3 regions of the Luteibacter sp. PvP120 genome follow, and region 3 is predicted to be linked to each of the others. Evidence: riboswitches for the same ligand, from Rfam matches in the RefSeq annotation. Region 3 holds a riboswitch; each other region holds the start of a gene.
The links. A riboswitch is a leader RNA that binds a small molecule or an ion and turns the genes downstream of it on or off. The one in region 3 is predicted to bind cobalamin.
Positions count from the first base shown of each region.

Region 1: another riboswitch for cobalamin. It lies ahead of metE (5-methyltetrahydropteroyltriglutamate--homocysteine S-methyltransferase); the one in region 3 lies ahead of ACVKN3_RS17860 (ribonucleoside-diphosphate reductase subunit alpha).
Region 2: another riboswitch for cobalamin. It lies ahead of ACVKN3_RS03905 (CoA-acylating methylmalonate-semialdehyde dehydrogenase); the one in region 3 lies ahead of ACVKN3_RS17860 (ribonucleoside-diphosphate reductase subunit alpha).

Region 1 covers NZ_JBSRXP010000002.1:49,686-52,941, reverse strand. Annotated here, with positions in the region: gene metE (5-methyltetrahydropteroyltriglutamate--homocysteine S-methyltransferase) at 1-1,956, opposite strand, end outside; cobalamin riboswitch at 2,153-2,374, opposite strand; gene ACVKN3_RS04125 (glycosyltransferase) at 2,468-3,256, shown strand, end outside.
Region 2 covers NZ_JBSRXP010000001.1:985,708-988,963, forward strand. Annotated here, with positions in the region: gene ACVKN3_RS03905 (CoA-acylating methylmalonate-semialdehyde dehydrogenase) at 1-1,476, opposite strand, end outside; cobalamin riboswitch at 1,616-1,820, opposite strand; gene ACVKN3_RS03910 (LysR substrate-binding domain-containing protein) at 2,009-2,752, shown strand; gene ACVKN3_RS03915 (hypothetical protein) at 2,865-3,050, shown strand; gene ACVKN3_RS03920 (excinuclease ABC subunit UvrA) at 3,250-3,256, shown strand, end outside.
Region 3 covers NZ_JBSRXP010000011.1:94,989-98,244, forward strand. Annotated here, with positions in the region: gene ACVKN3_RS17860 (ribonucleoside-diphosphate reductase subunit alpha) at 1-1,612, opposite strand, end outside; cobalamin riboswitch at 1,772-1,987, opposite strand; gene ACVKN3_RS17865 (hybrid sensor histidine kinase/response regulator) at 2,168-3,256, shown strand, end outside.

The DNA.
Region 1 (3,256 bases), on a different contig from region 3:
GAACTCCGAGTAGCACATGTGGGTGTGGATCTGGGTGGCGTCGCTGACGCCGCCGGCCGTGATCCGGAACGCGTCCACCGCCCAGGCGAGGTAATCGGCCCAGTCGGCGCGATGCAGCGGCAGGCCCTCGCGCAGCGCGGGCTCGTCGATCTGCACGATGCCGATGCCTGCTTTTTCCAGGTCGTGCACCTCGTCGCGCAGGGCCAGCGCGATCTGCCGGCAGACCTCGGCGCGGGGCAGGTCGTCGCGCACGAACGACCACTGCAGCATGGTCACCGGGCCCGTCAGCATGCCCTTCATGGGCTTGTTGGTCAGCGATTGCGCGTAGCTGGACCAGGCGACCGTCATCGCCGCCGGCCGGGCCACGTCGCCGTAGATGATCGGCGGCTTGACGCAGCGCGAGCCGTAGCTCTGCACCCAGCCCAGCGAGGTGAACGCATAGCCCTGCAGCTGCTCGCCGAAATACTCCACCATGTCGTTGCGCTCGGGCTCGCCGTGCACGAGGACATCCAGCCCTATCTCGTCCTGGAAGGCCACCGCGCGGCGTACTTCGTCACGCAGCACGGCCTGGTAGGCCTCGTCGTCCAGCTTGCCGGACCGGTGCGCGGCACGCGCGAGCCGCAGGTCGGCGGTCTGCGGGAACGAGCCGATGGTGGTGGTGGGCAGGTCGGGCAGCCCGAAGCGCTCACTCTGCACGTTGGCCCGGAACGCATAGGCCGAACGGCGCTGGCCGAACTGCGGTGTCAGCCCGCGCACGCGCGTACGCACCTCGGCGCGCACCACGTCGGGCGAGCGGCGACGCGCCTCCACCGTATCGTGCTGGCGGGCGAGCACGCGTTGCGCGGCCTCGTCGCCGGTCGCGGCATCGGCGTAGCGGCGCAGTTCGACGATCTTCTGCCGGGCGAACGACAGCCACTCGCCGATCGCGCCGGGCAGGCGCTTTTCCTCGGCGGCGTCGATGGGCACGTGCAGCAGCGAGCACGAGGTGGACAGCCAGAGTCGATCGTCACCCAGGCGCTTGCGTGCATGGGCGATGCGCGGGCCGATGATTGCCGGGTCGCTCAGCCAGATGTTGCGGCCGTCCAGTACGCCGGCGGACAACACGCGCCCGGCGGGCAGCGCGTCGATCACCGCGTCCAGTTGCCCCGGAGCACGGGCCAGGTCCACGTGCAGGCCGGCCACCGGCAACGACGTGGCCAGGGCCAGATTGGCCCCCAGGTCACCGAAATAGGTGGCCAGGAGGATGCGTCCGCGCGTGCGCTCGCCGATGGCGGCGTACGCCGACCGGTACGCCGCCTGCCAGGCCGGGTCGAGGTCCAGCACGAGGGCCGGTTCGTCGACCTGCACCCAGTCGGCGCCGGCTTCCGTCAGCGCGTCGAGCAAGCCGCTCCAGGCCGGCAACAGGGCATCCAGCAGGGCCAGGGGGTCGCTGCCGTCCACGGTCTTGGCCAGGCGAAGGAAGCTCAGCGGGCCCAGCAGCACCGGGCGCGCCGTATGGCCCGCGGCCACGGCCTCGCGGTATTCCGCCACCGCCTTGTCGGCCCGGGTAGCGAAGACCTGGCCCGCATGCAGTTCCGGAACGATGTAGTGGTAGTTGGTATCGAACCACTTGGTCATCTCCAGTGCGTGCAGGTCAACCGTGCCGTCCTGGCGACCGCGTGCCATGGCGAAGTAGCCCGCCAGGGCGTCCCGCGCATGCAGGTCGCGGTAGCGCTCGGGGATGGCATCCACCGCGACGGCGGCATCGAGCACATGGTCGTAGAGGGAAAAGTCGTTGACCGGCACGCTGTCGGCGCCGGCCTCGCGGGCGAGTTGCCAGTGCCGCTCGCGCAGCTGGCGGGCGACGGCGAGCAGGGCCTCGCGGTCGCTATCGCCCCGCCAGTGGCTTTCGAGCGCGCGCTTGAGTTCACGGCGTCTGCCGATGCGGGGAAAACCGGGGTAGGTAACGTGTGGCATGTGGATACGTCCTCTTCGTGGCAAAGAGGAGGGAAGGGCGGCCCGCTGCCGGACACGCGCGCGCCGCCGCACGCAGGTGCACGGCGTCGTGGGTGTCATGCGGCGTACCGTCGACCTTCGCCCCCGCGGGCGAACCGGGCCACCACGCGGGCGCGGTGGGTCCAGGTCGTGCGGAGCGCGCGTACCCATGACGGTACGCGTGCTCAGGCCGGCGGCAGGTCTTCGGGCTCGTGGATGTGGCACCGGAACAGGTGCCGCCTTGCGCGTCGCTTCCCGGATCGTTGTTCGATCCAGTGCCTGTGACGCGTTCGTCTCCACATACCGCTGCGGGGCAGCGCCGGATTCGCACCGGCTTCCCTCTTAGCTTTTATCTTTCCATTCGAATAGAGAGATAAAGACCGCTGGCGAGCGAAGACTAGCCTGCGTGGTGGGGGCAGGTCAACGCGTCGGGATGCATCGCCTCGACACGCCGGCCGCGAGGATGCGCCAGGACATCGGCGGGAGGCGGGACATGGCGGGACGACACATCGTGATGGCGACGGTCGGGTCACAGGGCGACCTGTTTCCCTTCCTGGCCGTGGGCCGGGAGTTGGCGGCGCGCGGACACCAGGTCACCGTGGCCGCGCACGCGATCCATCGCGAGGCGGTGGCGGATGCCGGTTTGCGCTTCCTCCTGGCCAGCGGCATCGCCGAGCCGGCGGACAAGGCCGCCTTCGCCGCGCGCGCGTTCCACCCGCTGCGTGGCCCCCGCTTCGTCGTTCGCGACCTGGCTGCCGCGGATGTGGCGGCAAGCTACCAGGCCCTGGCGCCCGTCTGCACTGAGGCGGATGCCATCGTCACGACCACACTGGCCTTCGCCGCGCAGATCCTCGGGGAAACCACGCATGTCGCCTGGCTGTCCGCGGTGCTGTCGCCGGCCGCGTTCCTGTCGGCGTACGATCCGCCCGCCACGGGCCTGGCCATCCTCGACCGCTTCCTGCGCACCACGCCACGACGCGGCGCCTGGCTTCGTCGTATGGCCGAGCACGTCACGGCACCGTGGACGCGCCCGGTGCGCCGATTCCGCCAATCGCTCGGCTTGCCGCCGGTCTCGGCAGGGGGTGATCCCTTCCACCGCGGGCAGCACGCGCGCGATGGCGTGCTAGCCATGTATTCGCCGTTACTCGGGCAGGCGCCGGCCGATGCGCCGGCGCATACCCTGGTGACGGGCTACTGCCGTTACTCTCCCTCCTTGGGCAGCCTGTCGCCGCCATTGATGGCGTTCCTCGACGCCGGCGAGCCACCGCTGGTGTTCACGCTG
Region 2 (3,256 bases), on a different contig from region 3:
GCCGCCGTCGTCGAACCAGCGCGAGGTGACCGTCTTGGTCTGCGTGTAGAACATGACCGCCTGCTTGCCGTACGGCCCCAGGTCGCCCAGCTTCGAGGCGCGCGAGCCCGTGAACGAGAACAGCGGCACCGGCACCGGGATCGGCACGTTGATGCCGACCTGCCCCACGTCGATGTCTTCCTGGAAACGACGCGCCGCGGCGCCGCTGCCCGTGAACAACGCCGTGCCGTTGCCGTTGGGGTTGGCGTTGACCAGCGCGATCGCCTCATCCAGCGTGTCCACCGTGAGCACGACGAGCACGGGACCGAAGATTTCCTCGTCGTAGATACGCATGCCTGGGCGCACGCCCGAGAAGATGGTCGGACCGACGAAGTTGCCCTGTTCGTAGCCCGGCACGCGGCAATCGCGGCCGTCCAGCTCCAGGGTGGCGCCTTCGGCCACACCGGCGTCGATCAAGGCGTGCACGCGATCGCGCGCCGCGCAGGAGATGACCGGGCCGACATCCGTACCGGCCTCGCTGCCCGCATTGATTTTCAATGTCTTCGCGCGGGCCACCAGGTCGGGCAGCCATTCGCGCGCGGCGCCGACCAGCACGGCCGTCGAGGCCGCCATGCAGCGCTGGCCCGCCGCGCCGAACGCCGCGCCGACCATCGCGTTGAGCGTTTGCTCGCGATGGGCGTCGGGCAGCACCACGGCGTGGTTCTTCGCGCCCATCATGCACTGCACGCGCTTGCCGGTCTGCGAAGCACGATGGTAGACATGGGTGCCGACGCGGGTGGAGCCGACGAACGACACCGCCTTGATCTGCGGGTGGTCGCAGATCGCGTTGACCACGTCCTCACCACCATGCACCACGTTGAGCACACCGCGGGGGATGCCCGCCTCCACCGCCAGCTCGACCAGGCGCATGGTCACCATCGGGTCCTGCTCCGACGGTTTCAGCACGAAGGTGTTGCCCGTGGCGATCGCCATCGGGAACATCCACAACGGAATCATCGCCGGGAAGTTGAACGGCGTGATGCCCGCGCACACGCCCAGCGGTTGCAGCAGCGTGTACGTATCGACACCGCCGGCCACGTTGTTGGCCAGCTCGCCCAGCTGCAGGTTGCCGATGGCCGCCGCGTGTTCCACCACCTCCAGGCCGCGGAACACGTCGCCTTCGGCATCGGGCAGCGTCTTGCCCTGCTCCGCCGTGAGCGTCGCGGCCAGTTCGGCCATGTGCTCGCGGATCAGTTGCTGGTACTTGAGGAAGATGCGCGCCCGCGCACCGATAGGCGTCTTGCGCCATGTGACGAAGGCTCGGCGCGCGGCGTCCACCGCCGCCTCGACTTCCGCGGGCGTGGCGAAGGGCACGCGTGCCAACACTACTTGCGTGGCCGGGTTGACCACGTCACGCCATTGCGTGGTGGTCGATTCGACGAACTCGCCGTCGATCAGCAGCTTTACCGTGGCGACATGGGTCGCGGCCGGGTTCATCTCGTTCATTGTCCAGTCTCCAGATCGCTCACCCGCGAAACCGGGCGTGCGAGGGACAAGACAAGTGATTCGAGACAACGGACGCCGCGTCGAGTCAGCTCATCCGGTTGCCCACCGCAACACCCGAGGAAGACACCGCATGCGATGTCTACCACGGGCCGGTCTCCGGGCTTGCGAGCGATGCGGCATGCATCAGCCCGACACCTTCCCGCGTTGCCGCAGTGGTTCTGAGTCGGGTTTTCTCGCCTACCGTTGCGGGGGCAGCGCCGGCATCGGACCGGCTTCCCGTTTCACCCTGCGCACCGGAATGGCGGCGGCAGGACACCTGTGGCCCATCGATTGTAGGCGGCGCAACGCATGGGGACACGCTGCGATGCAGTAAACGGCGGGGCTACGGCGTCAGGGCGTGGGGTCATGATCGGGCATCACCCCATCGCTCCGGGCGTGATGAGCGCAGCGACGTCACCCCGCCCATTGATGAATCCACGACATAGGACCAAGCGTGTTACCCCGCTTAATCGCTGGGTTGAGGGTGGCGCGCACCACGCGCAGCGTCTCGCCCACCGAGGCGGGCGAACGGCTGATCGGCAGCGTGGGGCCGCGCTTCGACGAGATCGAGGCGGAGATCGAGGCCCTGGGCGAGCTGCGCGAACGCCCGGCAGGCAACCTGCGCATCACCACCGCGGAGCATGCCGCGCAATCCATCGTCATGCCTGCGCTGGAACGGTTTCTGCCGCAGTACCCGGACATCCATGTCGAGCTGAGCGTCGATTACGGGCTGGTGGACATCGTGGCCGAGCGCTACGACATCGGCATCCGCCTGGGCGAGCACCTGGCCAGGGACATGATCGCCGTGCCGGTTGGCCCGCCCATGCGCATGGCCGTGGTCGCCACGCCCGGCTATTTCGAGCGGCGCACGCTCCCGCGCACGCCACAGGACCTGACCGGGCACAACTGCATCAACCTGCGCCTGCCGACCTATGGCAGCCTGTACGCCTGGGACTTCGAGAAGGACGGCCGCGAAGTGAAGGTGCGGGTGGAGGGCCAGTTGATCCTCGACGGCATGAACGCGATCGTCCGTGCGTCCCTGGCTGGCCTGGGCCTGGCCTGGGTACCCGAGGACGTGGTCTCGCGGCATGTCGAAGCGGGAGCGCTGGTGCGTGTGCTGGAGAACTGGTGCGAACCCTTCGCCGGCTATCACCTCTATTACCCCAACCGCCGACAGCCCGTGCCGGCCCTTACCTTGCTGGTGGATGCACTGCGTTACCGAGGCTGAATCGTCCACCAAACCTTGACATATGGCCGATTGACACCACCTCCTGTGTAGCCGAGGATCGTTTCAGGCCGCGCCCGGGTCCCGGTGTCGCGCAGCACGCAGGAGAAACACCATGAGCCAGCGCCACCTCATCCTCGCCGCATGGTTGGCCCTGGCCGTCGTGTCATATGTCGCCGGGTCGGTCACCGGAACACTGCTGCTCGTCGGTGCAGGCGTGGTCACGGAAACGCTGTTCTGGTTCAACCTGATGCAGCAGCGGCGCATGCAGCGCGTGCGTGTGGTTGCCCGTCGGCGCTGAGGTTGTCTGGATCGCCCGCATCGTGGGCTCCTACGTAGGTAGTCGGCGCAACGTGTACCTGTAGGAGCGGACGATGTCCGCGATCCACTCCCGCGACCACACACCCGCAAACACGCCCCCACACAACCCGCCCTACCTCCCCACGCAACAACACGCAATTTCACGTCACGGCAGATGATCCGGCGGCGATAATACGGGCATGACCC
Region 3 (3,256 bases):
TCGCCGTGGCGATCGGGTAGAAGTTGAGGTCGATCACGCGGTTCAGCTGGCGCACGGCGGTGCGCACCGTGGTGGCGAGCTTGTCGTAATCGAACTGGCCGTCGACCACGTGGCGGGCCAGGTTCACCGAGCCGAGGTTGCACACGGCGGTCTCGCCTTCCGAGGTCACTTCCAGGATCTCGGTGCACAGGTTGGACAGGTGGATGACGTTTTCCGGACGGGCGGTCTGGTTGCTGGTGGCGTTGGAACGATCCTTGAAAGTCATCCAGCCGTTGCCGGTCTGCGCGAGCGAGCGCAGCATGCGGGCGTACAGCTCTCGCGCCTTGATCGACTTGACGGCCAGGCCCTCGGCCTCGGCCTTCTCGTAGGCGGCCTCGAAGGTGGCGCCCCAGGTGTCGACGAAGTGCGGCACGATCTTCGGGTCGAACAGCGACCAGTCGCCGTCGGTCTCGACGCGGCGCATGAACAGGTCCGGCACCCAGTTGGCCAGGTTGAGGTTGTGCGTGCGGCGCGCGTCGTCGCCGGTGTTCTCACGCAGCTCGAGGAATTCCTCGATATCCGCATGCCAGCTTTCCAGGTACACGCAGGCGGCGCCCTTGCGCTTGCCGCCCTGGTTCACCGCGGCCACCGACGCATCGAGGGTCTTCAGCCACGGTACCAGGCCGTTCGAATGACCGTTGGTGCCCTTGATCAGCGAGCCGCGCGAGCGGATACGTGAATAGGCCAGGCCGATGCCGCCGGCGAACTTCGACAGCTGGGCCACGTCGCCGTACTTGGCGTAGATGGACTCCAGCGCGTCCTGAGGCGAATCCAGCAGGAAGCACGACGACAGCTGCTCGTGCGCGGTGCCGGCGTTGAACAGGGTGGGCGAGCTGGCCAGGTATTCCAGCGACGACAGCATGCGATACAGCTCGAGCGTCTCGGCCACGTCGTTGCCGCCGAGGGCGCAGGCGATGCGCATGAAGAAGTACTGCGGCGTCTCGATGACGAAGCGGCGGGTCGGGTGGCGCAGCAGGTAGCGGTCGTAGACCGTGCGCAGGCCGAAGTATTCGAAGCGGCGCGAGCCGGCGGTGTCGATGGCATCGTTGAGCTTGCGCGCGTTGACCAGCACGAAGTCACGCAGGCGCTCGTTGAGGATGCCCAGCTCGAAGCCGGTGCTGATCGACTGCGAGAACGACTGGATGTCCTGGCCGGACACCTCCTTGTCGACGAAGGCGGCCAGGAGGCGCGCGGCCAGCTGGCCGTATTCCGGTTCCTCGGCGGTGAGCGCCGCGGAGGTGCGGATCGACAGCTGGTCCAGCTCCTGCGTGGTGGCGCCGTCGTACAGGCCGCCGATGGTCTTCAGCGCCACGCGCATCGGGTCGACCGCGAACAGGCCATCGGCGCTGCGGGTCACCGCGCGCACGATCTTGTTCACGTCGACGGCTTCCTGGCCACCGTTGCGCTTGGTGACGCGCATCTGGCCGGGGCTGTGCGGCGGCGTCAGCGCGAACGCCGGCGGCGGCTCGTTGCGGTAACCGGCAGCGGGTGCCTTGTCCGCCGGGGCGGGGGAGGTAACGGCCGTATCGGCTGCTTCGGTGCGCTCGCGCGCGGCGGATTCCATCGTGGTCATGTCAGGCGTGCCCCAGGGCTCGGTTCAAACTCCCGTTCCCTCGGACGGGGCTCGAAGCGGTGGGCCGGCGGAAAAGGGTCGCGTCGGAGCACGCCATCGGGGGCTCCGGACCGCGACGTGCCTCCCCGCGGAAGCCGTCACCACAAAAACCGACGCCTGGCGGGGCGACAGCTGTTGGCAGGTCTTCGGACTTCGTGGACGGGGACGCCTTTCGGGTCCGGCCTAGCCGTCGCTTCCCAATCCCAGGGGGACCAGTGCGTGTGACGGGTTCGTTTCCACTTACCGCTGCGGGGCAGTTCCGGATTTACACCGGATTCCCTATTAAGTCCGACGGGCAGTCGCGCCTCTTCGGACACCAACGGGACACACCATATAGCTGGTCCCCGGTACCGTCAACACAAGATGTAGGGTAAATGCGCTATGTGCTTGATCCGCCGGGAGTCATTTTTTTGCAACCCCCAGCGTGCCGATTTCCGCAGCGCGACATGACCGTTTCGTGAAGATGGCCTACACAAAGTGCAGGGCTTCGAACCTTTAACATCTGCGATCTGCCCCATGACCGCTCGCTCGATGCCATCTACGTTCGCGTTGCAGGAACACGCCCTGGTCACCCATGCGTTCGACGCACTGCCGTTCGGCTTCACGGCCGTGTCGGCGACAGGGGAACTCCTTTACGCCAATGCCTGGATGACCGCACGGCTTCGTGACGGGGCGGGGCAGGGCTTCCTGAACTGGTGGACGGACGACAGCCGGTCCCGCCTGACCGCCCTGCTGGCGGCTGGCGGTATCGAGGGGGTCCGCGATATCGGGCTGACGGCCGCGGACGGCACGGCGTGGCGGGTGTCCGTCGAGCCATGGCGGCGCCCGGTGGACGGCGAGCCCGTGTTCATGGTCGGCGTCTACCCGACCGTGGAGACGCCGGGGGATGCCGGCGGTGCCGAAGAGCGCCGCCTGGCCCTGATCGAGGTCAGCAACCTGCTGCGCGACCTGGAAGACCCGACGGACATCGCCTATCGGGTGGCCGAGGTGCTCGGCCGCACGCTACGGGTCAGCCGTGCCGGTTACGGCACGGTCGATACGGTGGCGGAAACCATCACCGTCGAACGCGACTGGAACGCCCCGGGCATCCAGACGATCGCCGGCGTGCTGAACTTCCGCGATTACGGCTCGTACATCGACGACATCAAGGCCGGGCGCACCGCCCTGGTTACCGATGCCTACCAGGACCCGCGTACCGTGAATACCGCGGATGCCCTGGCAGGCATCAGCGCCGTCGCCTTCATCAACATGCCGGTGACCGAGCGCGGTGGGGTGGTGGCGTTGCTGTACCTCAACCACGCCGACCCGCGTGAGTGGCTGGAGGAAGAGATCGCCTTCGTCCGCGAGGTAGGCAACCGCACCCGCGTCGCCGTCGAGCGGCGCCGTGCCGAGGGGGAGCTGCAGCAGCTGGCCCTGAGCCTGGAACGGCAGGTGGCGGAGCGTACTTCCGAGCGCGACCGTATCTGGCGCCTGTCCAGCGACATCCTGCTGGTTGCCGATGCGGACACGCGCCTGCTGTCGGTCAACCCGGCGTGGACCGCGATCCTCGGCTGGAGCGAGCGCGAGACCCTGGGCCGTTCGTACCTGGATTTCGTGCATCCGGAG